3 linked regions of the Aridibaculum aurantiacum genome follow. The protein of the gene in region 1 interacts with the protein of each later gene in a pairwise test. Links are inferred from orthologs where the notes say so. Each region holds a gene or a part of one and is shown in the gene's direction. Other genes may lie near its edges. The genes, in order: dnaE, J4N22_RS19475 and J4N22_RS13715.

Region 1 (8,803 bases):
CATCTAAATCGAAATCTCCAAAAAGAATTGCGTAGGGACCATAAGTAGGGTCAGGCGAAGTATAATCTATACGAGCATCCACAGTAGAAGCACTGAAGGTACCGGGGCAAACACTAATTGGGCTGAAAAATTCAGTTGAATAACTTGTTAGATTACAAACAGCATTAGTCACTGTGAGATAATTAAAAGTTGCACCCAACGGTACTTTTACTGTCAATTGTGTTGTAGTTGCGGTTGTGGCCGTAGCTTTAGCTGCTCCAAAATAAATTATATTGTTTACAGCTGTTGTATTAAAATTACTACCGTTGATAGTTATAATTGTACCTGTTGCCGCAGACAAAGGAGAAAAATTATCTATGACTGGTGCACCGCATTGTGCGTAAGAACAGATTGACACACACAAAGAGAGTGCAGCTGTAATTAAGTATTTATAGTACATACAGTTAGTTTTAGTTTTTTTAATTCTTTGTTTCTAATGAAATAACTTCTATTGTGGTTTTATCAAAATCCCAAATAGGCGTCGGTAGTTTAATAAATAAGTTTTCATCAGTTGAGTTGCAGGCACCTACTATTGTTTGGTTTGGATTAATGGAGACTGTTTTAGCCTCAGTAACTCTATATCCAGAATATTTCACGGTTACCTTGACTTTGATGTTTTGTTGAAAGGGTACTTCATTATAAAATTTTAATAATACTATTTTCTCATTACCACATTGTACAAATGAGTAGTAAACTTCACATTCAGTCCCAGCTTCTATCAGGCCAGTCCAACTTTTGATGATTGCAATATCTTTATTTGATGTTTGTGCAGATAAATGGGATGAAAAAGAAAAAAATATCAGAAGTGATATCAATGAGAAGAAATTTTGCAAGGTTGACATAATCTATAATTTGAATGATTGGGAAATTGGTGATGGTAACAATTACAATCTATCATCATCCCGAGGAAAAATACCAGAAGAAAAAGTACACGACATTGCAGTGCAAAGGGGAGTTTGCATTTCTCATATGACAGTGTTTTGATGGTGTAGAAAGGGTGTACTTTTCTAAGCTAGCAGAGGAGGAAAATCAGAGGAAGGATTTTAAAATCTTTATTGGGAGGAAGAACAAAATAGTTAATGTTTTCACAATATCAAATAGTAGCAAAAAAATTTTTTTCTATAAGATGTAATACTCTTTTACCCTGTTGTTTAAACTTACATCTTGTGATAAAGAGAATGTTCTACACGCTAGTTCTGTTACTATTGCGTCATCTGGAATATTATGAACTTTACATGATGCATTACTGCACCCCTTTTGATTGAAAACTAGAGGCCCGGAAGGAGTCAAAGAGGCACGAAGAAAGCTTCCTGATATCAGGCCTTAGTAGTTCCAGCATCAACTTTTTCTCTGGGTGCATAAGTAGATCTGCATCATGGAACCATTAAGGCACGAAGGACACCAAGAAACACGAAGATTGGAACCCTGCCTACCGGCAGGCAGGCACTGACGACACTTCCGGCACTACGAAGCACAACGTTTGTGGAACGCGGATGACGCGGATTGGAAGGATTAGAACGGATTCTCTTAAAGCACTAACGGCCACTTTCAACATTACGCAGTAGGACGTTATGAACGGTAAGAGCCGCTGTGCCGTTAGTGGTTCAAAAACAAGCTGCAGAAAGAACTACCTGTATAAGTGTGCGACCCCGCCTCCGCTAAAGCTTCGAACGGGGCAGGCGCAAGTAAAGTCTAATAGCGCGTAAATGCCTGTACCACAATCCCTCCTTCTTCTTCTCAACTTATGTGCATTTCTCTTTTTCGTTTTCGGTGGGAGAAGTTGCATTTTGCACGTTTTTGAACCACGAAGGCACGCAGGACACAAAGAGGCACAAAGAAGTCTTGGTGAAACTTAGAGCCTTGGTGTCTTTGTGGTTCATTTTGCATTCATCTTGACTTTTGACTTTTTACTTTTGACTTAATATGCAGTTTTCTCACTTACACGTTCATACCCAGTTCTCCCTGCTCGACGGAGCGGCTTCTATCAAAGGATTATATAAAAAAGCAATAGCCGACAATATGCCGGCGCTGGCAATTACCGATCACGGTAATATGTTTGGCGCGTTTGAATTTGTGGCCGAGGCGTATAAGAACGTGGACGAGAACGGCAAACCTAAGGTAAAGCCGGTGGTTGGCTGCGAGTTTTACGTGGTGGAAGATCGTCATAAGAAGACGTTTACCAAGGAGCAGAAAGATAACCGCTACCACCAGGTGTTCCTTGCCAAGAATAAACAGGGCTACGAGAACCTGCTAAAGCTGACTTCGCTGGGCTACCAGGAAGGGATGTACAGCAAGTACCCGCGTATCGATAAAGAACTGATCGAAAAATACCACGAAGGACTGATCGCAACTACCTGTTGCCTGGGTGCCTATGTGCCGCAACTGATCATGAACGACAGCGAAGATGCGGCGGAAAAAGAATTCAAGTGGTGGCTGGACATGTTTGGCGAGGACTACTATATCGAGATCCAGCGCCATGGCATGAAGGAACAAAACCAGGTAAACGAAGTGCTGCTTCGCTGGGCGGTGAAGTACAACGTACCGGTGATCGCCAGCAACGACAGTCACTATACCGACCAGGACGATTACAATGCACACGACATCCTGTTGTGTATCAACACCGGTGAAAAACAAAGCACACCCGGCTTTGACGATTTTGTGAACGATGAGCTGCAGGTGAAGAACCGACGCTTTAAGTTCCCTAACGACCAGTTCTACTTTAAGAAGACAGCCGAGATGACCGAGCTGTTCAAAGACATTCCGCAGGCCATCGACAACACCAATGCCATTGTAGATAAGATAGAACTGCTGAACCTGAAGAAGGACATCCTCCTCCCTAACTTCCCTATTCCAAAGGAATTCCAGAAGCACGACGATGGCAACCTGAACCAGTGGGAATATTTACACTACCTGACCTACGAAGGTGCCCGCAAACGCTATAGCGAGATCACCGAAGACATCCGTGAACGCCTCGACTTTGAGCTGTTCACCATCAAGACGATGGGATTTGCCGGTTACTTCCTCATCGTATCCGACTTCATCCGTGCCGGTCGTGAGCTGGGCGTGTTTGTTGGCCCCGGTCGTGGATCGGCTGCGGGATCTGCTGTGGCCTATTGTATCGGCATCACCAATATCGACCCCATTAAGTATAACCTCCTGTTTGAGCGTTTCCTGAACCCGGATCGTAAAAGCATGCCGGATATCGATACGGACTTCGACGATGAAGGCCGCCAGAAGGTGATCGACTATGTGGTAGACAAATACGGCAAGAACCAGGTGGCGCAGATCGTCACCTTTGGTACTATGGCCGCCAAGATGAGTATCAAGGACGTGGCTCGTGTGCTGGATCTTCCGCTGGCAGAAAGTAATATGCTGGCGAAGCTGGTACCCGATAAGCCGGGCACCAACCTCAACCGTATGTTGTTTGCGCCGCTCACCAAAAAGGACGGCGAAAAGAGCCTGGAAGAGAAAGAAGACCTTGCTCCCGAAGACCTGGAAAATGTAAAGCGCCTACGCGAAATATATAAAGGCTACGACCTGCAGGCACAGGTGCTAAAAGAAGCAGCCCGGCTGGAAGGTTCTGTCCGCAACACCGGTCTCCACGCTGCCGGTATCATCATTGCCCCCGACGACCTAAAGAACATCATCCCAGTGGCTACCTCCAAGGATTCCGATCTATTGGTAACCCAGTTCCAGGGTAGCATCATTGAGGACTCTGGTGTAATCAAGATGGACTTCCTGGGGTTGAAGACCCTTTCAATCATCAAGACTGCGCTGGAGCTCATCAAGCAAAACCATGGCGTAGACATAGAGATAGACGAGATACCGCTGGACGATGAGAAGACCTACCAGCTATACCAGAACGGCGAAACCAACGGTACGTTCCAGTTTGAGAGCCCGGGAATGCAGAAGCACCTCCGCGACCTGAAGCCCGACAAGTTTGCCGACCTGATCGCGATGAACGCCCTGTACCGTCCCGGCCCAATGGCTTACATCCCCGACTATGTAGAGCGCAAGCACGGCCGCCAGGAGATCACCTACGATCTTCCCGACATGGCCGAATACCTGGAAGAGACCTATGGTATCACGGTATACCAGGAGCAGGTGATGCTACTGAGCCAGAAATTGGCAGGCTTTAGTAAGGGTGACGCCGACGTACTGCGTAAGGCGATGGGTAAAAAGCAGATCGCCGTACTGAACAAGATGAAGACGCAGTTCATCGAAGGCGCTACCAAGAAAGGTCACCCTAAGGACAAACTCGAAAAGATCTGGACCGACTGGGAAGCCTTTGCGCAATACGCGTTCAACAAATCGCACTCTACCTGTTATGCCTTTGTGGCCTACCAGACCGCTTACCTGAAGGCCCACTACCCTAGCGAATACATGGCCGGCGTACTCAACCATGCCGGTGCCATTGAAAAGATCACCTTCTTTATGGAAGAGTGTAAGCGTATGGGACTGCCGGTGTTGGGTCCGGATATCAACGAGAGCCAGAAAGGCTTTGCTGTGAACATGAAAGGTGAGATCCGTTTTGGACTGATGGGACTGAAAGGTGTGGGTGAGAACGCCATTGAATGTATACTGGAAGAGCGCAGCAAGAACGGCCCTTACAAAAGCATCTTCGACCTGGTAAAACGCGTAAACCTGCGTGCCGTGAACAAGCGATCGCTGGAAGCCCTTGCCTATAGCGGCGCCTTCGACTGCTGGCCTGAGCACCACCGTGCACAGTATTTCGGTACGGCCAAAGACAGCACACAAACCGGTTTCGACATCGTGGTGCAGTTTGGACAGCGCTACCAGGCACAGTTGCAAACCACCAGCAACAGCCTGTTTGGCGACATGATACAGATGGACATTCCTACACCGCAACTGCCTAAAATCGCTCCATGGACGCTAACCGAAAAGCTGGATCATGAAAAGGAAGTGACGGGTATATATATGAGTGGTCACCCGCTTGATCATTTCAAGTTCGAACTAAAGCACTACGGCTTCACCCCTGTTGCCGAGTTCAACGAGGTAAAGGAAGCGCCGCACTTATCGCCCAAGCGCAACAAGACGTGGAAGCTGGCAGGACTGGTGGTAGATGCACAACACCGTGTTACCAAGACCGGCCGCAACTTCGGTATCCTTGCCTTTGAAGACTTTAGCGGCAAGACCGAGATCATGCTGTGGAGCGACGACTATGTACGATGCCAGAATTACCTGGAAAAAGGCCTCAACATACAGATACAGGGCGAATTCAAAAGCCGCTTCAACAGCGAGCAGTACGAGTTCAAGATCAGCTCCATTGCTCTGCTGGAAGGCGTGAAAGCCGCGCAGACCAAGCAGATCATTATAGATGTAAATGCCCGTGCGATCAGCAGGGAGTTTGTGGAATTCATTGACAGCAACGTAAAAGCCAACCCGGGCAAGACATCCATCAAGTTCAACATCAACGAGCCTGCTCAAAACATGAAGATAGGCCTGTACATGCTGGAGAAAGGCTTTACATTGAATGATGACATGGTGCAGTGGTTGGAAGAGAATAAAGATGTGGACGTGAGTGTGGTGACGACGTAGTGTTTGTCACACTGACCTTGTCGAAGTGGAGATTAATGATGAGTGATGAGTGATAAATGATGAAGGTAGCCCCTTACATTCATCATTTATCATTCATAGTTCATAGTTGATTTTGTTTCCGGCTGTAGTTGTGCTATTAAGCATCGTTGCGTCGCACACTTGTGCTACTTTTATCTAGCGCCGGAAGAAGTCGTACTATAATTGAATATCCAATCCCCCTTAGATCAACTAATTCACCGGAACGATTGAACTAAAATTAATTGCGAAAAAGATGAACGTAAGAATTTTTAAAGCATTCATCGCTTCACCAAGTGACACCGGTGAGGAAAGAGATGCATGCGAAAGAATATTTTCAGAAATCAATGCAGGACTAGGAAACATCTTCAACTTTAGAGTTGAGTCGCTCAGATGGGAAAATGATGTAAGACCATCTATTCAAAATAAGGATGGACAGACAATCATTTTTGATCAGATAGGAAGCCAGTTTGAGATTTTCATCGGTATTATGAATAAAAAGTTTGGCACTCCTACACCAAGGGCTGGGTCTGGAACAGAAGAAGAATTTAATGAAGCATTTAAACGTCATCAGGAAAAAAAGAACGTAGAAGTAATTTTTTACTTTAACGAGCAACCACCACAATTAATGAGCGACCTGAATATATCTGAATTGGTCAAAATAGAGGAATTCAAAAAGAAAATCCAACCTTTCGGTCTCTATGGCTCCTATAATGGACCCGTTAATTTCGAAGAAAAGCTAAGAAAACATCTAACCAAATTCTTCATTGATTCATACAAGAAAACAAATGAAAAGCCAGCTAATGCAGATGAACTTATCAATAAACAGGCCTTGTGCAAAATGTTCGATAAGAGATTCCAAGATGCATTGAAGAGTTTTGATGGACAGCCACAAGTCTGGATAGAACCAGTTATCAGTCGCACTAGCGATTTATCACGAAATCCTGATGAAAACTTTAGTCAAAGAGTCCTAATTGAAGAAATACTACTTTCTGAGAAATCATATATCATAAATGCACCTGCTCAGTTCGGATTGACAACACTAGCCCATTACTTAGTCAAGAAGGCATGGAACAATAATGAACTATGGATCTATATAGACAATTCATATTCAAAACCCCATACAATACATAATGCTGTAAAAAACGAAGTACAATCGTTGGGACAGAAAAATGCAGATGTAAAATGCATCGTTTTCGATTCCTTTTTAAGCAAAGACAAAGTTTCTTTCAAAAAATTGAAAAATCTTATTGATGCGAATCCTGACGTGAAAATCATTGTTTTGAATACAGTCGATGAATCTCTGTACATAAATGATGAAGAAAACGACCGTGTAACTGAACAAGAGATAGAGATTACAAAAGAGTTTGAAGCCCTCCATCTAATTGCACTACCTAGACATCAGATAAGGAACCTAGTGAAACAATACAATTTAGAGAAGAAGCTGGGAGAAGAAAACACTCTTTTAAATAAGGTCACTACAGAACTAGAGTCATTAAACCTTCATCGTACACCTTACAACATAATGACAATTTTGAAGGTTTGCGAGAAATATTTTGAGGATAGTCCTGTAAATCGGACTAAGATGATAGAAATGATCCTGTTTGTATTGTTTGACCTTGGGGAATTACCTAGGTACCAAACAAGACCGGATTTAAAAGACTGCGAGTATGTTCTGGGTAGATTTTGCGAATACTTACTCAGATCTGAAACATATCAATTCACAAAAACAGAATTTATCAATGAATTAAAATCATTTTGTAAAGAAAAGTTTATTGAACTAGATGTAGATATAGTTTTTGAGGTTTTAAACAACAATAACATCATTATTTTCTATGATGGTATTCACAGATTCAAATCATCTTTTTGGATCTATTACTTCGGAGCGAAAAGAATGCACAACAGCGAAGAATTCAGAACCTACATTTTTGAATCGAAAAAGTATTCAGCTTACCCTGAGATAATTGAATTTTATACAGGCATTGATAGAAATAGAGACGATGCATTGAACATTTTGTTAGCTGACATCTCAAATACAAAAGTGCTTGTGGAACAAAAGTTGGGCATAAAAGGATCAATAAATCCGTTGGCTAATGCAAAATGGAATCCATCCGAAAAGGAAATTGAGGGTATTCAGGAAGAAATAGGTGAAAATGTGCTCACATCGAACCTGCCAAACGTTGTTAAAGACCAATTTCTAGATAAATCTTATAATCAAATTCGTCCATACAACCAATCTATTCAAAAGATCTTTGAAGAATATTCATTACATAACTTAATGCAGCAAATCAAGGCATCCTCGACAGCATTACGTAACAGCGACTATTGTAGTCCCACTCTTAAAAAGACACTACTAGAAATCATCTATCAATCTTGGGAACAACTATCGAAAGTGTTATTTGCCCTTTCTCCTATAATGGCTACCAAGGGTAGAGCTGCTTTCGAGGGGGCGTCATTTGAATTAGAAGGCGACTTTGGAGAAACCTTTGAAGAAAGGTTAAACAGAATTATTCAGGTTCTGCCAGCAAACGTTGTTGGCTACTTTCAAAATGAACTTTACTCCCCGAAGATAGCTCCCTTACTGTTTGAGAACTTTTCTAATGAGAAGAACGATCTCCTGAAACATCAACAAGCCTTAATGCTGATTTTCAAAAGACCCAATGGCTGGAAACAAAAGATTGAAGAGTATATCATTTCCATCAATAAAAACTCATTCTATCTTTTCAGTATTGTAAATTCTCTTAGAACAAAGTATAGATTTGATTTTGCTGGTGAACAGGAGCTTAAGGACATCAAATATTTAGTCAAATTAGGCTTAGCGAAGCACGAATTTGGGGGGAAAAAGCCAAGTACATCCCAGATTTTGAAAATATCAGATAGCAGTTTACCGAAGCGTGAAATAGATTTATAGGCCCCATGTTGCTCCAGGTGTTCCCATGTTGTTCCAGGTGTTCTACCTCTGTTTGATAGCCCCCTGTTTTTCCAGGTGTTCCGGTGCCGGGTTGTGCAAGGTCTTCCGAAGGGTGACCTTGTACCTAAGGATAAACGCTGTTCTCCGAACAGCCGGCTCTGCAAGAGCCGACAAAACCAGTTATTACTTTGCTCCCCTCTTCTGTGTTGGGCGAGTTGTTTCCCTGCCTTTTCCCCTGTTGTTCCAGGTGTTCCGGTGCTGGGTTGTGCAAGGTATTCC
Region 2 (7,486 bases), on another replicon or contig:
ATGCAAGCCATTGCTAATCGCTTGTTGGATGAAACTTTCCAGACATCGCTAAGCGGACCTTCCCGGGATTATGCCGAAAGTTCTTCTAATACAGCTTTTGCATTCGGACTGGCTCTGATCCTCATTTACCTGGTACTTGCGGCACAGTTTGAAAGTTTTACAGATCCTTTTATCATCATGATTACTGTACCACTTGCGCTTGCAGGTGCACTTATCAGCTTGTGGTTTTTCGACCATACGCTCAACATCTTTTCGCAAATCGGGATGATCATGCTCATCGGGTTGGTAACCAAGAATGGAATCCTGATAGTGGAGTTTGCTAACCAGAAACGTGAGCAGGGGATACCGCGGATGCAAGCAGTGCTGGATGCAGCAGCTCAACGTTTGCGGCCAATTCTTATGACCAGTTTGGCTACTGCATTAGGTGCCCTGCCAATTGCTTTGAGCTTTGGTGCGGCAGCTACCAGCCGAATTCCTTTGGGTATTGTAGTGGTGGGTGGTATCATGTTCTCCCTCATCCTTACCCTTTTGGTTATACCTGCAGTGTATACATATATTTCGGGCAAACACAAAAAAAACCACAACAAAGAATACGATGAAGTGAAGATTGAAGAGCGCCTGAAGTTTGAACACACACTGGAAAAATATTAATTAAACTAGAGCGGAAGTATCAGCATATAGAAATGAACAGGACTAAAATTTTTCTTCTTACCTGCCTTTGCAGTTTATGGATGATAGGTGCAGGTGCACAGGTGCTTACGTTGGAGGAGGCTATCAATATTGCGCTTCGCAACAGCCTGGATATACAGATTGCGCGCAACAATGTAGAAGCAAGCGGCATCAATAATCACATCAGCATTGCTGGCGGATTACCTGTTGTAACAGGTTCACTTACTGATAACCAGTCCATCACCAACCTGAACCAGGAATTGACGAATGGACAGAAGATACAGCGTAGAGGAAACGTACAGAACCAACTAAATGCCGGCGTTACCGGCAACTATACATTGTTCAATGGATTTAGGATCCAGGCTACCCGCCAAAGGCTTGAAGCACTGGAAAACCAGAGTGAACATCAACTAAGCCTGCAGATCCAAAACATCATCTCCGATGTAATGGTGAGGTATTATGACATAGTAAGGCAGCAAGGTTTCATGGAAACCATCAGGCAGAGTATAGAGGTTACGCGGCAGAGAAAGGAACTAATGGACGTACGGCAAAGTGTGGGCCTTGCTAACAATGCTGATACTTACCAGGCACAGCTCGATCTTGTGGCAAGCCAGCAAGAGCTGCGGGCACAGGAGCTTGTACTTAACCAGGCCAAAGCCGACCTGATGAACTTGCTTGCCCAGCGGCCAGACAGCAACTACCTGGTACGTGATACTATAGTAGTTGACAGCACTATCATGATGGCAACAGTGGTGGATGCAATATCTACCAATCCTGAACTACGGTCAGCCGAAGAGCAGGTAAGGATCAATGAATTCTTAGCACGTGAGGTAGGTGCCTTAAGGTATCCATCAGTGGGTGTAAGTGCTGGATATAATTACTCCCGTAGCCAGAGCTCTGCAGGTTTTACATTATTGAATCAAAATACCGGTCCTTTTGTTGGTTTGAATGTGCAGGTTCCCATCTTCAATGGAGGTGCTAACCGAAGAAGATTAAGAGTAGCAGAGATTGATACACGCAATGCTAACCTTCAGCGGGAGGTAGTAGTGAACAACCTGGAAACATTAGCCGTACGAGCTTACCAGTCTTACCAGAATACATTAGAGCGCCTGCGCATTGAAAGGGAGAATAACCAGGTGGCCGCAGCTTTACTAAATGTAGTGACCCAAAGATTTCAACACGGAGTAGGAACAGTAATAGACCTGCGTGAAGCGCAAAGAAGTTTTATAGAAGCGGGTTACAGGCTGGTCAATTTATCTTACTCGGCTAAGGTGGCTGAAATAGAACTAAAGCGAATCAGCAGCCAGTTAGGAAGGTAAATACTACGGTTTAAGGTTTGGTGCTTGATAAAAGATCTTCTGTCGGATGGAAAATTGTTGTAGGCCGCACCAATAATTATCATCTAATCGTCTCGAGCCTAACATCAAACCTTAAACATTAAACATTAAACACCTGGTCCTACTTAGCTGCTTCTACATAACCCCAGTTTTCTCCGCGTTTTATTCGTAGGATCTGTGTGTCGGTAATCTTAAACTGTTTCACCAATGTCTTGATTGGCTTTCCCTGGCTAAGCAATTTTTTAAGCAACATTACTTTCGTTATTGTGAGCTTATTCACCTTAGAATTTGGGTTGTAAGAATTGCCTTCTTTCCTGTTTGCTCTTGATGTAATAACATTTGGGCTCTTCTGCTGGTGGAGTATATTTTCTTCAGGTGTCATCCAAGCCAGGTTGTCGCTGCGGTTATTTTGTTTAGCAAAATCAAGGTGCGCCACTATACTATGTTCAGGAGATGGTCTGGGACAGAAGTATTCCGCCACCAGCCTATGAACCAAGGAATGATAGTGTATCACTCTTGCTTGCAGGTCTTTCTCCATATCCCGCCTCAGGTTTAGTTTTAGCCTTTGCAGCAATAGGTTGTTATTCTCCAGTTTCTTTTTCACTTCTACCACCTCATCAGCGGTTATTTTTTTCAGGTTGAGCTGCTTTTTTAAACTACTGTTTTTCTTTACCAGCAGCGTAATCTGCTGGTGCATATTCTCAAAACGCTCTTCTGTTTTTGCATCTCTTGCTTTGTAAAACTTCAGGCGAACAATTTTGTAGCCTTTGATAGTGGAGCCTTTTAGCAATTGCCCTTTGTTGATCTTATTATAAGTTTTTAGCCTGCCATAGTTGGAGACAAGCAATTTGTAATCATTGGCAAAGTTGAAGTTGAACAGTACGGTTTTCCACTGCTCACCTGGTAGATCTTTAAGCATACTATTGTGGGGGTTAATAGTTACTGCTCCAAATATAATAAACTAATACGGTGAAAGAAAGAGTTCAATACCCGACATGTAACAGTTGATTTTATAACGATAGCCAGCTCCTATTGCCTGTAAAGGCTTACCGCGTAACCCAAAAGAACATCTTCATCATTTTGTACAATCAGGTGCAACCACTGCCGTTTATAGTATATGCTGCCACGGTAGCAATGTTTTAAAATCCAATATCCAATTTCTTATGTCTATCCTCAATAAAAAAGTAAAGCGTTTCTACTCTTCGCTATTATATTATTTCGCTCCTATGCAGCTGCCTGCCGGAGCAGATGATAGAATTATTTAGGAAAAAATATTCCAGGTTATGTAACCCCCAATTGATCCTTTCACTTATGGTACCCGGATGCAGGCGACTGCATTTTATAAGTGATGAAACGATGTTTTCATAGGGTACGGATTATAGGAAAGAGGCTGTCTTCAAAAAGGGCAGCCTCAATTTTTTATAGCCAGTGCAGCCTGCATTTCCCTTTCTTCTTTCACCTACATTTGATGAAAACAGCAACTTTGAAAATCATCAGCAAGCTTCCTAATGTAGGTACTAACATCTTCACGGTTATGAGTTCATTGGCCGTTCAACATAATGCGGTTAATCTGGGACAAGGTTTTCCTGATTTCCAGATGAGCGATGAACTGACAGGCCTGGTGAATAAAGCCATGAAAGAAGGCATGAACCAGTACACGCATATGAATGGTTACCCGCTACTGAGGCAAAGGCTTGCTGAAAAGGTTGAAAAATTATACGGCAACCGTATAGGTGCTGAAACGGATATTACCATAACACCCGGTGCTACCTATGCTATATATACTGCACTTACTACAGTGCTACAGCCAGGGGATGAGGTCATTATGTTTGAACCAGCGTATGATAGCTATATTCCTAATATTGAGATCAATGGTGCGGTGCCGGTGCTCATACCACTTTCTTACCCTGATTATTCCATTCCGTGGGACGAGGTAAGACGAAAGATCACTTCAAGAACAAGGGTGATCATGATCAACTCGCCGCATAATCCTACAGGGAGTGTTATCAGTAAAAAAGATATTGAAGAACTGTCGGCCATAGTAGAAGGCACCAACATCTTTATTCTTAGCGACGAAGTGTACGAACACCTAATCTTCGACAACCTGCAGCACGAGAGCATACTGCGCTATCCACACTTATTACAACGCGCTTTTGTTGTATTCTCATTTGGTAAAACCTACCACTGTACCGGGTGGAAGCTTGGCTACTGCATTGCTGCGCCTTATGCTATGAAAGAGTTCAGAAAGGTGCACCAGTACAATGCTTTTACCAGTTTTACGCCTACGCAGGTGGCACTTGCAGAATACCTATCAGATGAAAAAGCCTACCTGGACCTGGGTAGCGAAATGCAGCAGAAACGTGATTACTTCCAGCAACTAATGGATAATACCCCATTCAAAGCGTTGCCTAGCTATGGTAGCTACTTCCAGTGTTATAGCTACAAAGGCATTACGAATGAAGGCGACTTTGACTTTGCTGTCAGGTTAACTAAAGACTTCGGGCTTACACCTATACCTGTTTCTGCTTTTTATAAAAATGGGAAGGACGATAAGGTGCTGCGGTTTTGTTTTGCCAAAAAAGAAGAAACACTTGAGAAGGCGGTAAAACAGCTGGTAAACCTATAGCTTATTATCGTCGTTGCACAAAAAAGCCAGTGATGGTTAGTCACTGGCGGGGTTGATTCATCGAGTTTGCATTAGGGGTGCTTCCTCTGTGTATATCTTACAACTATACGGGTATATAAAAAGTTGAAGTTCCGGTTGCATTCAAACCTAAAAGAAATACTTGCTGAGTACCTTTTTGGTTATGAAGCCTGGTGACGGTTTTAGATCAGGTTCTCTATCAAAAACATCCAAAATAATTAGAATGTTCTGTAATCTCCACCTAATGGTGGAGCTATAGATGTTTGATAAAGGTGTAGGGTTGAAATAAGGTTAGGAGAAAAGGAGCGTCTGTTTCTGCTGTAAAGGTAGAACAGTGGTTTTACGCATCAGATTAAATACTAATTAAACAAGATTAATTAAATGCTTCTTGTTTTAATGAATGTAGATGGTTGCTAATCTCCCTTTGTTTCTACCCGCACCTAACCCTGCCATTCACCATTTCATTCTACCATTTATCAAGTAGCTCATCGCCTTCTATTTTTTCCATTTCACATAAGTATCTGAAAAACAAGCATCTATCTTCTTGTAGAATATTATAGCCTACCAACTACTAAAATAAAGTAGGTACTTTGTATTGCATAGTATTGAAATTCTCTGCATCTTTGTTCTGTTGTTAGAGAACTACTACGCCAACAGATCGTATGGACATTCTCACGCAACCAGGAAAAGATTTAAATAACGAGTTCTTATACAGGAACTAAAACTCCGAAAAATGAATATAGATAACACTCAGAGCCAGATGCGCAAAGGGGTATTGGAGTTTTGCATTTTATCCATCATCAGGCAAGGGGAAGCTTACCCGAGTGATATAGTGGAAAAAATGAAAGCAGCCAATCTAAACATATTAGAAGGCACCCTTTACCCGCTCTTAACAAGGTTGAAAAATGCAGAACTGCTAACCTACCGTTGGGTAGAAAGCAACAGTGGACCGCCCAGGAAATATTTCAGCATGACAGAAAAAGGTCTTGCTTTCTATGGCGAACTGGAAGCCACCTGGAACGAACTGGCAAACGCAGTAAATGCACTTACAGCACCAATATCCGATACTGAATATCCAGCCAACCAACTTTAACCAACTTGCTCCGCCACTGCGGACACAAATTATACGATAATGAAAAAGGTAATAAATATAAACTTCCAGGGCAGGGTGATACCTATTGAGGAAACTGCTTACGACATGCTGAAGCAGTATGTTGATAGCCTGCGCCTGTTTTTTGCCACCGAAGAAGGCAAAGATGAGATCATCAATGATATTGAAGGGCGTATTGCCGAACTATTTGAAGAGGTATTGAAGAAAGGAAGCACCTGTGTAACAGATGCTGACGTAAACAATATCATCAACAGCATGGGTCGCCCTGAAGACTTTGAGGCTGACGAAGAAAAAGTGCATACTAAATTGGGCGAAGAGCAAACTTACCGCTCTACAGCTGGAGACCAAACCTATACTGGTGCTGCTCCGGGTGCTGGTACTACTACAGGTAAGCGTCTTTACCGCGATGAAAACAATAAGGTTTTAGGTGGCGTATGTAGCGGTATAGCTAACTATTTCAATATCGACCCTGTGGTTACCAGGATATTGTTCATCCTTTTTTTCGGGGTTGCTTTTTGGGTATACCTGGTAATGTGGATCGCTGTTCCAAGCAGTTCATCAGTAGTATTGGGTGCACAGCGTAAGCGCTTGTTTCGCGACACTGAAAACAAAATGTTAGCCGGCGTATGTAGCGGTTTAGCACAATACTTCAATGTGCAGGTTTGGATACCTCGTGTGCTTTTCCTTATACCGTTTTTATCAGTAGCATTTCGCTGGGGCAACTGGGGTTTCTGGGACTTCCCACATTTCCTTAGCTTCTCATTCAGCCCTGGATCTATAGTGGTATACATCATTCTTTGGCTGGTTATTCCTGAAGCTAAAAGCGCTGCAGACAAACTAGAAATGAAGGGTGAAAAAGTAGACCTGAACAATATCAAATCTACTATTCAAAGCGACCTTGAAGGTTTTAAAGACAGGGCACAGGCATTTGGCAACGAAGTAAAAGAAAGAGCGCAAGTGATAGGTGAGAACATAGGTGTGGCAGGCGCAAGAGTAGGAGCCGAAGCAGCCAGCGCTACCAAAAGAACAGGCAGCGGCTTAGGACGAGTGATCGTAGTACTCCTGAAGGTGTTTGCGTATTTCATTATTGGTTGTATTGTGTTTGGTATTGTAGTAGGGCTGTTTGCACTAGGTGTTGCGCTTACTGGTTTACTACCTGTTTACTCATACGTACTGGACGACGGTTGGCAGCAGGTGCTGGCATGGGGAGCATTGCTGTTCTTTATCTGGGTTCCGGTGATTGCTATCGTAACTGCTATCATCAGGAGAATTGCAAACAAAAGGGGCGGCAGCAACGTGATCCGTATGTCTTTCCTGGCGCTGTGGATCGTTGGTATCATCTGCTTTGTAAACCTGTTGGTTTCTGTGTACAATGATTTCCGCTCCAGGAATATTCCAAATGAAGAGGTGATCACTTTAGCTAATCCAAGAGTGAATAAGCTGGAAGTGAAAGCTGCTTCTTCTACTAAATATTACAATGAAAGGTGGCTACGTTTTGAACCGTTCGCAGACTTAGATGAGGACAGTGTGTTTGTAAGAAACATCAGGATGCGTATTGTGAAAGCAACCGGTGACAGCTTCCAGGTGTATATGGTGAGAATGGCAAACGGCAGCAACCGTGCTGAAGCCAGCGCAACAGCATCCAGGATAAAATTTGATATCAACCAGATAGACACTGTGCTGGCTCTTTCTAAGGGTATACCTATAACAAGAGATACCAAATTC
Region 3 (7,606 bases), on another replicon or contig:
GCTTTTCTTTCAGATGAGAACATTATGAAGGTTAAAACCTTTGTTACCGGCGCTATCACCAACTTGCTCAATGAAAGTCTGGGGTTCTTTGTTACTATCTCTATGCTGTACTTCTTCTTTTACTTTATGCTTATCAACATAAATAGGATGGAGGCAGCAATTGTTTTCTTCCTGCCATTCAAGCGGGAAAAAATAGAGCTGTTTGGAAAGGAACTGGTAGCACTCACCTTTAGTAATTCTATTGGTGTGCCTGCCATTGCAGTAGCACAAGGAGTAATCGGATATATAGGATATCTTATAGTTGGGCTTCCTGAAGCTGGATTTTGGGCAGTGATGACCGGTTTTGCTTCTATAGTACCCATTGTTGGTTCTGCGCTTATTTGGGCACCGGCAACCATTTATCTTTTTACTGTCAATCAAACCTGGGAGGGCATTTTCTTAGGTTTATGGGGCGTGTTAGTTATAGGCGTTTCTGATAATGTAGTAAGGTTTGTGTTGGCAAAAAAGATGGCAGATGTACATCCCATTGTTACGGTACTGGGCGTGATTATGGGTCTTCAATATTTTGGAATTGCCGGTTTAGTGTTTGGACCGGTACTCATTTCTTATTTTATCATTCTTCTAAAGATCTATTACCTGGAGTATCAAAGTGTGGTTCCGGTCATCAAAAAACGGCGTAGTGTCCCCATTCGCTTTAACTTGCCTTTTTTAGGAGGACCGTCTAAAAAGAAAAAGATACCAAATGACAGTAATAGAAGTAAAAGACCATAAAACTGCTAACGACTTCCTCGAGGTGAATGCCTTGATGAACAAAAACAATCCAAAATACATTCGGCCGCTCAATAATGAAGTAGAAGATGTTTTCAATCCTGAAAAGAACAAAGCGTTCAGGCATGGTACCATCACCAGGTGGATCTTAAAAGATAACAGCGGAAAACTTCTTGGCAGAATAGCCGCTTTTACCAGTAAAAAATATATGAATAAGGGAGATGCAATGCCCGTTGGTGGTGTTGGTTTTTTTGATTGTGTGAAGGATCAATCTGCAGCTAACCTGTTATTCGATACGGCAAAAAGCTGGTTGCAACAGCAAGGTATGGAAGCAATGGATGGTCCTATCAATTTCCTGGAAAGAGACAAGTGGTGGGGGCTTATGGTGGAGGGTTTTGATGAAGAGCCTTTGTATGGCATCTCTTTCAACCCGCCTTACTACCAGCTGTTGATGGAGAACTATGGTTTCCAGAATTTTTACAACCAATATTATTACACGCTGGCTGTCTACGGCACCCTAAGCGAAAAATACGAAGCCCGGCACGCAAAATTCGCAGCTAAACCTGATTATAAAGCTGTTCACATAGACAAGACAAAGCTTGAAAAATTTGCAAAGGATTTCTCTACTGTTTACAACCTGGCGTGGGCCCAGCACGAAGAAGGGAAGGAGATCAGCGGTGAACAAGCTCTGAAGATCTTTAAGAAGATGAAGCCCATCATGGATGAGAAGCTGGTTTGGTTTGCTTATTACAAAGATGAACCTATAGGAATGTGGCTCAACATTCCGGACCTGAACCAATATTTTAAATACTTCAATGGAAAGTTTGGCTGGTGGCAAAAACTGCAGTTGCTGTGGTTTCAACGGTCCAGGCCCAGCAACAAGATCAATGGGGTAGCATTTGGTATTGTTCCAAAATTTCAGGCTTTGGGTATCGATGCTTTTATGATCTATTCAGGCGCTTTGGTCATACGTGAACAAGGGAAATATCAATCTATTGAAATGGGCTGGGCTGGAGACTGGAACCCGCGCATGGTTGGTATTTACAAAGCCATTGGCGGAACGCAAAGCCGCATGATGACCACGTACCGTTACATTTTCGACAGGTCAAAAACATTTGAAAGGCATCCTGTAGTAGGCGTCCAGTAAAATCTGGATGCCGCTGTTTCAGCAGAAAATTCAACCAGGCATTGTGGCTGCATTTCTTTTACCGACAAGTTTGAACAACTTGTAGCCAATGCATGCGCCGGTGATGTTCCAGAAGATGTCATCTATATCGGAAAACCGGTAAATGTGAGCGTATCGGAGGAAAAACTGGTATACCTCAATAAATGTTGAAAGGCAGGCTGCAAGCATGATTATGATCCAGAATTTTCTTAGTCTCTTGAACAAAACAGGCAGCAATAGGCCCAGCGGAAGGAAAAGGATCATATTGCCAATAACATCCTGTAACAGCGTGTGCATGTGCGAAACGTCTGCATTATCCTTCGCATAAATATATCTTTCATAAACCCTTACCAACGGCACCAGGTTTACCTTGCTGATCGGGCTTTCAGGATTTGGTGAGCCAAAATTTTTAGAAATGGTAAGATTTAGAAGAGCCACCATATATAAGTAGAACAGTAGCAGGATTGTCTCTTTCCCCACGTTCAGTGACTTTCCCTTTTTCCGGTTAATATGCCAGGTAATAAACCTGGTAAAGATCCAGAATGGCAACGAGAGCAGAAGCGGGTAGATAAGATTTGTATAAAAGTACAAGTGCATCCTGCAAATAGGTTCAAGCGCCTGAAAGTAGTAACTTCTGAAGAAACAGGCAGCAAGACATTATGGTTGTTTACAATTGGTTTTACAAGAACATCTTGTGCAAAACAACCGCTAACAGCATTAGCAAACTTTGCTAATTTGCACCCCTGCCCACTATACAAGGCGATTTACATGGAGAAGTTTATTGTTTCAGCTAGAAAATACAGGCCCCAGAATTTCAACACGGTTGTTGGTCAAAGTCATATAACTACCACACTTAAAAATGCTATACGCAACGAGCAACTGGCTCACGCATTTCTATTTTGTGGACCTCGTGGTGTGGGTAAAACAACCTGTGCTCGTATTCTTGCTAAAACCATCAACTGCGAAAACCTGCAAGCCGATGGCGAAGCATGTAACACATGTAACAGCTGTAAAAGCTTCAATGATGGGGCTTCGCTCAACATACACGAGCTGGATGCTGCCAGCAACAACTCAGTAGATGATATTCGGGCGTTGGTAGAGCAGGTGCGCTTTGCGCCACAGGCAGGAAAATACAAGGTGTACATTGTGGATGAGGTTCACATGCTCAGCTCAAGTGCCTTCAATGCTTTTCTGAAAACGCTGGAAGAACCGCCATCCTATGCCATTTTCATTCTGGCTACTACCGAAAAACATAAGATACTTCCTACAATTCTTAGCCGTTGCCAGATTTTTGATTTCAAACGCATCACCAACAACGATACGGTAGAGCACCTGCAGGATATCATTAAAAAAGAAGAGATACAGGCAGAGAAAGCAGCTTTGCAGGTGATTGCCCAGAAGAGTGAAGGCTGTATGCGGGATTCATTGAGTATCCTCGATAAGATCGTCAGCTTTACCAATGGCAGCGTCACCTACCAGAACACGCTGGAGCACCTGAACATTCTTGATCACGATTATTATTTCAAACTACTGGATACGCAGCTAAACCAGGATATGGCTGGCGCTATGCTCCTTTACGACGAGATAAACCGTAAAGGTTTTGAAGGCGACCTTGTTCTAAATGGTTATGCTGAGTTCATTCGTAATATCCTGGTTTCGCAAAATCCTAAAGCAGCTTCACTACTTGACGTGGTAGAAGGACTGGAGGAAAAATACCAACAGACTGCAAAGCGCGTTTCGCCTGCATTCCTGGTAGGTGCACTCAATATTTTAAATGAAGCAGAGATCAACTACAAAATGAGCCGTAACAAACGCCTTCATGTAGAGATGACGCTCATAAAATTGAGTTTCCTGCAGCAGGCTATTTCACTTACTTACGATAGTGAGACCGGCGCGGTGGTAAAAAAAAAGAGGGTTAACGGTCCGGTAGCGCTCAAGTTTGAGCCAATAAGGTCTCTGCAAATAAAGCCGGGAGCAGCTCCTGTTCCTACGCCTGCACCAGCTTCCCCGCCTGCAGCCAAACTTTATATTCAAACGCAGCCAGCAGCAAACCAACTTGCCGAACCAGCACCAAAACCAGCAATGCCTGCTGTGGCTACTGCCAGTGCAACCGCTGTGGCGGCAGAAATTGCGGAAGTAGCCGTGGCTGAACGGCCAGTGCCACCTCCGCCTGCAGCCGGAGGTAAGAAATCTTTGTTGCAGAATATCCGCGACAAACATTTAGGAGCAAAAGGTAACATACAGGTAAAGCAGGCAATTGATCTTTGCGATGAAAAACTGCAGGAAGCATGGCAGATATATGTAGAACGACTGAAGCAGCAGCTGAAACACTCAGTGGTAACTGTTTTCAATATTGCTCGCCTGGAGTGTGTAAACGAGAGCCATTTCTCTATCACTGTTTCTACATCCCTGGAACAAAAATTCATTGACGGAGAAAAACTGGACCTGCTGGAACACCTCAAGTCGTTTTTCAACAACCGGAATATTGGCTACCAGGTAATAGTGCAGGAAGTGCCGCAGGAAAAAAGGGAAGTGGAGGTAAATCTTACCACCCGTGAAAAATATAATGTGTTGATTGAGCAGTATCCACTGATAAAAGAACTGCGTGACCGGTTAAAACTTGAGTTGGATTATTGATCAACAAAAACAGGAAAAGAAGAGCGCACACGATTGCGCTTTTTTCATGTGCGATTACATAGTAGAATTTTTCTGGGCTGCCTTGCCCTTACATCATTTTCATGTAATTTCACCGCCTAAAATTCATACGCACAATACTTTAAACCAACTGCTATTGTGCACAAAACATACGTATGGCAGAAGTGATTTTAATGCCCCGGCTAAGCGATACCATGACAGAGGGTGTAATAGCTGCATGGCACAAGAACGTAGGAGACCAGGTAAAGAAAGGTGATCTTCTTGCAGAAATAGAAACAGATAAAGCCACCATGGAACTGGAAAGTTACCAGCAGGGCGTGCTGCTACACCGCGGCGCTACCGATGGCGAAAAACTACAGGTAAACGATCTACTTGCAATTATTGGTAAAGAAGGCGAAGATGTGTCTGCATTGGTAGCACAACACGCTGGCGGTGCCTCTGCCGAAGCGCCTGCGCAGGAAGCGCCTGCACAAGCTCAAGCTCCTGCACAGGAACAAAAGCAAGAAGCAGCTCCTGCACCTCAGCCTCAACAAGAAAGTCAATCTTCTTCTATAGACATTTCTAAAATGGAAGAAGTGGTGCTGATGCCACGCCTTAGCGATACTATGACTGAGGGCGTAATTGCTACCTGGCAAAAGAAGGTAGGAGAGCAGGTGAAGAAAGGTGATGTACTTGCTGAGATAGAAACAGATAAGGCCACCATGGAATTGGAGAGTTACAAAGACGGTGTGCTCTTGTACCAGGGTGCTAACGAAGGAGATAAAATAGCAGTAAATGATCTGCTTTGTATTATAGGTAAGGAAGGAATGGATATAGATGCCATAGTAACTGCTGCCAAAGGTGGAGGTGCTGCTAGCGGAGGAAACGAAGCTCCGCAAGAGCAGGCGCAACCACAGCCACAGGCTTCGAGCCAGGCAGCGCCAGCAGCGCAGCCACAGCAGGAAGTGGTGAATGAAGGACGTATCATTGCTTCTCCACTTGCTAAAAAACTTGCTGAAGAAAAAGGTGTAGACCTGCGTTATGTAAAAGGTAGCGGCGACAACGGCCGTATTGTAAAGCAGGATGTAGACGCATACCAACCATCGCAGCAGCAAGCTGCCAAGCCACAGCAGGCTGCCGAAGCTCCAAAAGCTGAAGCACCTAAGGCTGAAGCGCCTAAACCAGCAGCACCAAAAGCAGCTGCAGGCATGGAGAGCTACGACGAAGTACCGGTCTCGCAAATGCGTAAAACCATTGCACGTCGCTTAGCAGAAAGTAAATTCTCTGCTCCGCATTTCTACCTTACTATGTCTATTGATATGGATAAAGCTGTAGAGATAAGGGGTAAGCTTAACGAGATATCTAAGGTGAAGATCAGCTTCAACGATATGGTACTGAAAGCAGTAGCCGTTTCTCTGAAGCAGCATCCAAAAGTAAATAGCAGCTGGCTGGGTGATAAGATCCGTTACAATCATCACGTGAACATAGGTGTAGCAGTAGCCGTAGATGAAGGCCTGCTGGTACCTGTAGTGCGAAATGCTGATATGAAAGGATTAAGTGCCATAGCAGCAGAAGTAAAAGAATACGCTCAGAAAGCAAAAGATAAAAAGTTGCAACCTTCAGATTGGGAAGGCAGCACCTTTACCATTAGCAACCTTGGTATGTTTGGTATAGACGAATTCACTGCTATCATCAATCCACCAGATGCATGTATACTGGCAGTAGGCGGTATATCTAAAGTGCCTGTTGTAAAGAATGGTGCAGTTGTTCCAGGAAATGTAATGAAGGTAACCTTGAGCTGCGATCACCGTGTAGTAGATGGTGCATCAGGAGCTGCATTCCTTCAAACACTGAAGTCGCTATTGGAAGAACCAATGATGATGATGGTGTAGAACCATATCTTTTAAATAATAAGGAAAGGCTGTCCAATGGACGGCCTTTTTCTTTGTTACCAGCAAAGTGGCAGGTATAAAAAAAGCAGCTTCAGGTTTGAAGCCGCTTCTTCAGTTGATAAATCTATATCTTCTTTATTTCTCGTAAGGGAAGTTGCGTGCTACTTTACGCATCATTCTCTCCATTACCTGGTTGGCAGAACCCAACACATCTTCATTCATTTCTTTATAAAAACGCCATAGAAGTTCGCCATCTTTCCCGTTATAGATCTGCATGGTAAGAGATCCGCTGGCTGTTTTACCCCAACCTGCACCTAATAAAACAGTCTTGGCTATAGCACCTGCCTCACTTCCTGTTTTCTCGTAAGCATAGTTGCATTTTATTACAGCGTCTACACCCAAAGCCTCGCACAATGAATCCTGTGTTACTTCATGGATCCTGTCAAACAATCCTTTTGAGCGAAGAATTGTATTGGTGCGATCCACATCCTGGAAATTCACCGTATAATTCTCAGACTTACGCAGCAGGTACGTATACATGCCTTGCTGCAGTTGTGTAGATAGTGCTTTTTCATCCGCCTTATTTCCTTCAGCGTCAAAATTTTTCGGCATCCGCTTATAAGAGATGGTAGCGTTGAAAGGTAGAATAGCCACCTTTTTGTGTTTTAAGATCTCTGTCTTCATCTGAGGTGAAGAGAAAACTTGTTTGGCAGTTTCAAACTGTGCACTCGAGGTGAGTTGCACGAAGACCAGGGCCAGGCCCATAAGCAATTTGGTGTACATGGTGTTGATTTTTTTACAAATAAAACAAGCATTATTGGAAGCAAAAAGCACACAATCAAAAACCACATACAAATCACATCTTACAATCTGCCTGGGGTAAAGAGAGATAAACAAACAAATTTTTTACCGGAAAATAAACTTTCAATAAATTTTGAAAGTTGAATAAGTTCTTTATCTTTGACTTATGAATTTACCAGAAGCAAAAGCACAATTCATACAAAGCTGGGGCGTACTTGGCAGCCAATGGGGGATCAATAGAACCATGGCTCAAATTCATGCTTTGCTGCTGGTTTCAGCTAAGCCACTGAGCACAGAAGAGATTATGGAGCAACTGAGTGTTAGCCGGGGAAACACCAACATGAAC

What was found.
Region 2: the proteins of dnaE (region 1) and J4N22_RS19475 interact in binary tests that used the Escherichia coli proteins (3 or more experiments, as listed by UniProt). The link is inferred for Aridibaculum aurantiacum from one-to-one orthologs.
Region 3: the proteins of dnaE (region 1) and J4N22_RS13715 interact in binary tests that used the Escherichia coli proteins (3 or more experiments, as listed by UniProt). The link is inferred for Aridibaculum aurantiacum from one-to-one orthologs.

Annotation. Positions count from the first base shown.
Region 1 is NZ_JAFEWC010000001.1:2,702,923-2,711,725, forward strand. The notes cover bases 1,638-5,798. They hold dnaE (DNA polymerase III subunit alpha), read left to right. Parts: upstream 1,638-1,962; coding sequence 1,963-5,598; downstream 5,599-5,798. Outside these bases: J4N22_RS11360 (FG-GAP-like repeat-containing protein), read right to left, coding at 1-439; J4N22_RS11365 (hypothetical protein), read right to left, coding at 459-881; J4N22_RS11375 (NACHT domain-containing protein), read left to right, coding at 5,870-8,524. UniProt on the Escherichia coli protein: DNA polymerase III is a complex, multichain enzyme responsible for most of the replicative synthesis in bacteria. This DNA polymerase also exhibits 3' to 5' exonuclease activity. The alpha chain is the DNA polymerase catalytic subunit.
Region 2 is NZ_JAFEWC010000004.1:275,631-283,116, forward strand. Bases 2,710-5,553 are described here. They hold J4N22_RS19475 (methionine aminotransferase), read left to right. Parts: upstream 2,710-3,474; coding sequence 3,475-4,632; downstream 4,633-5,553. Other genes in these bases: J4N22_RS19470 (HNH endonuclease), read right to left, coding at 2,710-2,925; J4N22_RS19480 (PadR family transcriptional regulator), read left to right, coding at 5,384-5,553. In the rest of the region: J4N22_RS19460 (efflux RND transporter permease subunit), read left to right, coding at 1-651; J4N22_RS19465 (TolC family protein), read left to right, coding at 684-1,988; more of J4N22_RS19470, read right to left, coding at 2,128-2,709; more of J4N22_RS19480, read left to right, coding at 5,554-5,743; J4N22_RS19485 (PspC domain-containing protein), read left to right, coding at 5,783-7,486. UniProt on the Escherichia coli protein: Shows aminotransferase activity with methionine and histidine as substrates, and to a lesser extent also with phenylalanine.
Region 3 is NZ_JAFEWC010000002.1:545,970-553,575, forward strand. What follows is about bases 2,043-5,006. They hold J4N22_RS13715 (DNA polymerase III subunit gamma/tau), read left to right. Parts: upstream 2,043-2,443; coding sequence 2,444-4,570; downstream 4,571-5,006. Other genes in these bases: J4N22_RS13710 (VanZ family protein), read right to left, coding at 2,043-2,413; J4N22_RS13720 (pyruvate dehydrogenase complex dihydrolipoamide acetyltransferase), read left to right, coding at 4,744-5,006. Also shown: J4N22_RS13700 (AI-2E family transporter), read left to right, coding at 1-771; J4N22_RS13705 (hypothetical protein), read left to right, coding at 743-1,915; more of J4N22_RS13710, read right to left, coding at 1,946-2,042; more of J4N22_RS13720, read left to right, coding at 5,007-6,459; J4N22_RS13725 (hypothetical protein), read right to left, coding at 6,595-7,242; J4N22_RS13730 (GbsR/MarR family transcriptional regulator), read left to right, coding at 7,427-7,606. UniProt on the Escherichia coli protein: Part of the beta sliding clamp loading complex, which hydrolyzes ATP to load the beta clamp onto primed DNA to form the DNA replication pre-initiation complex.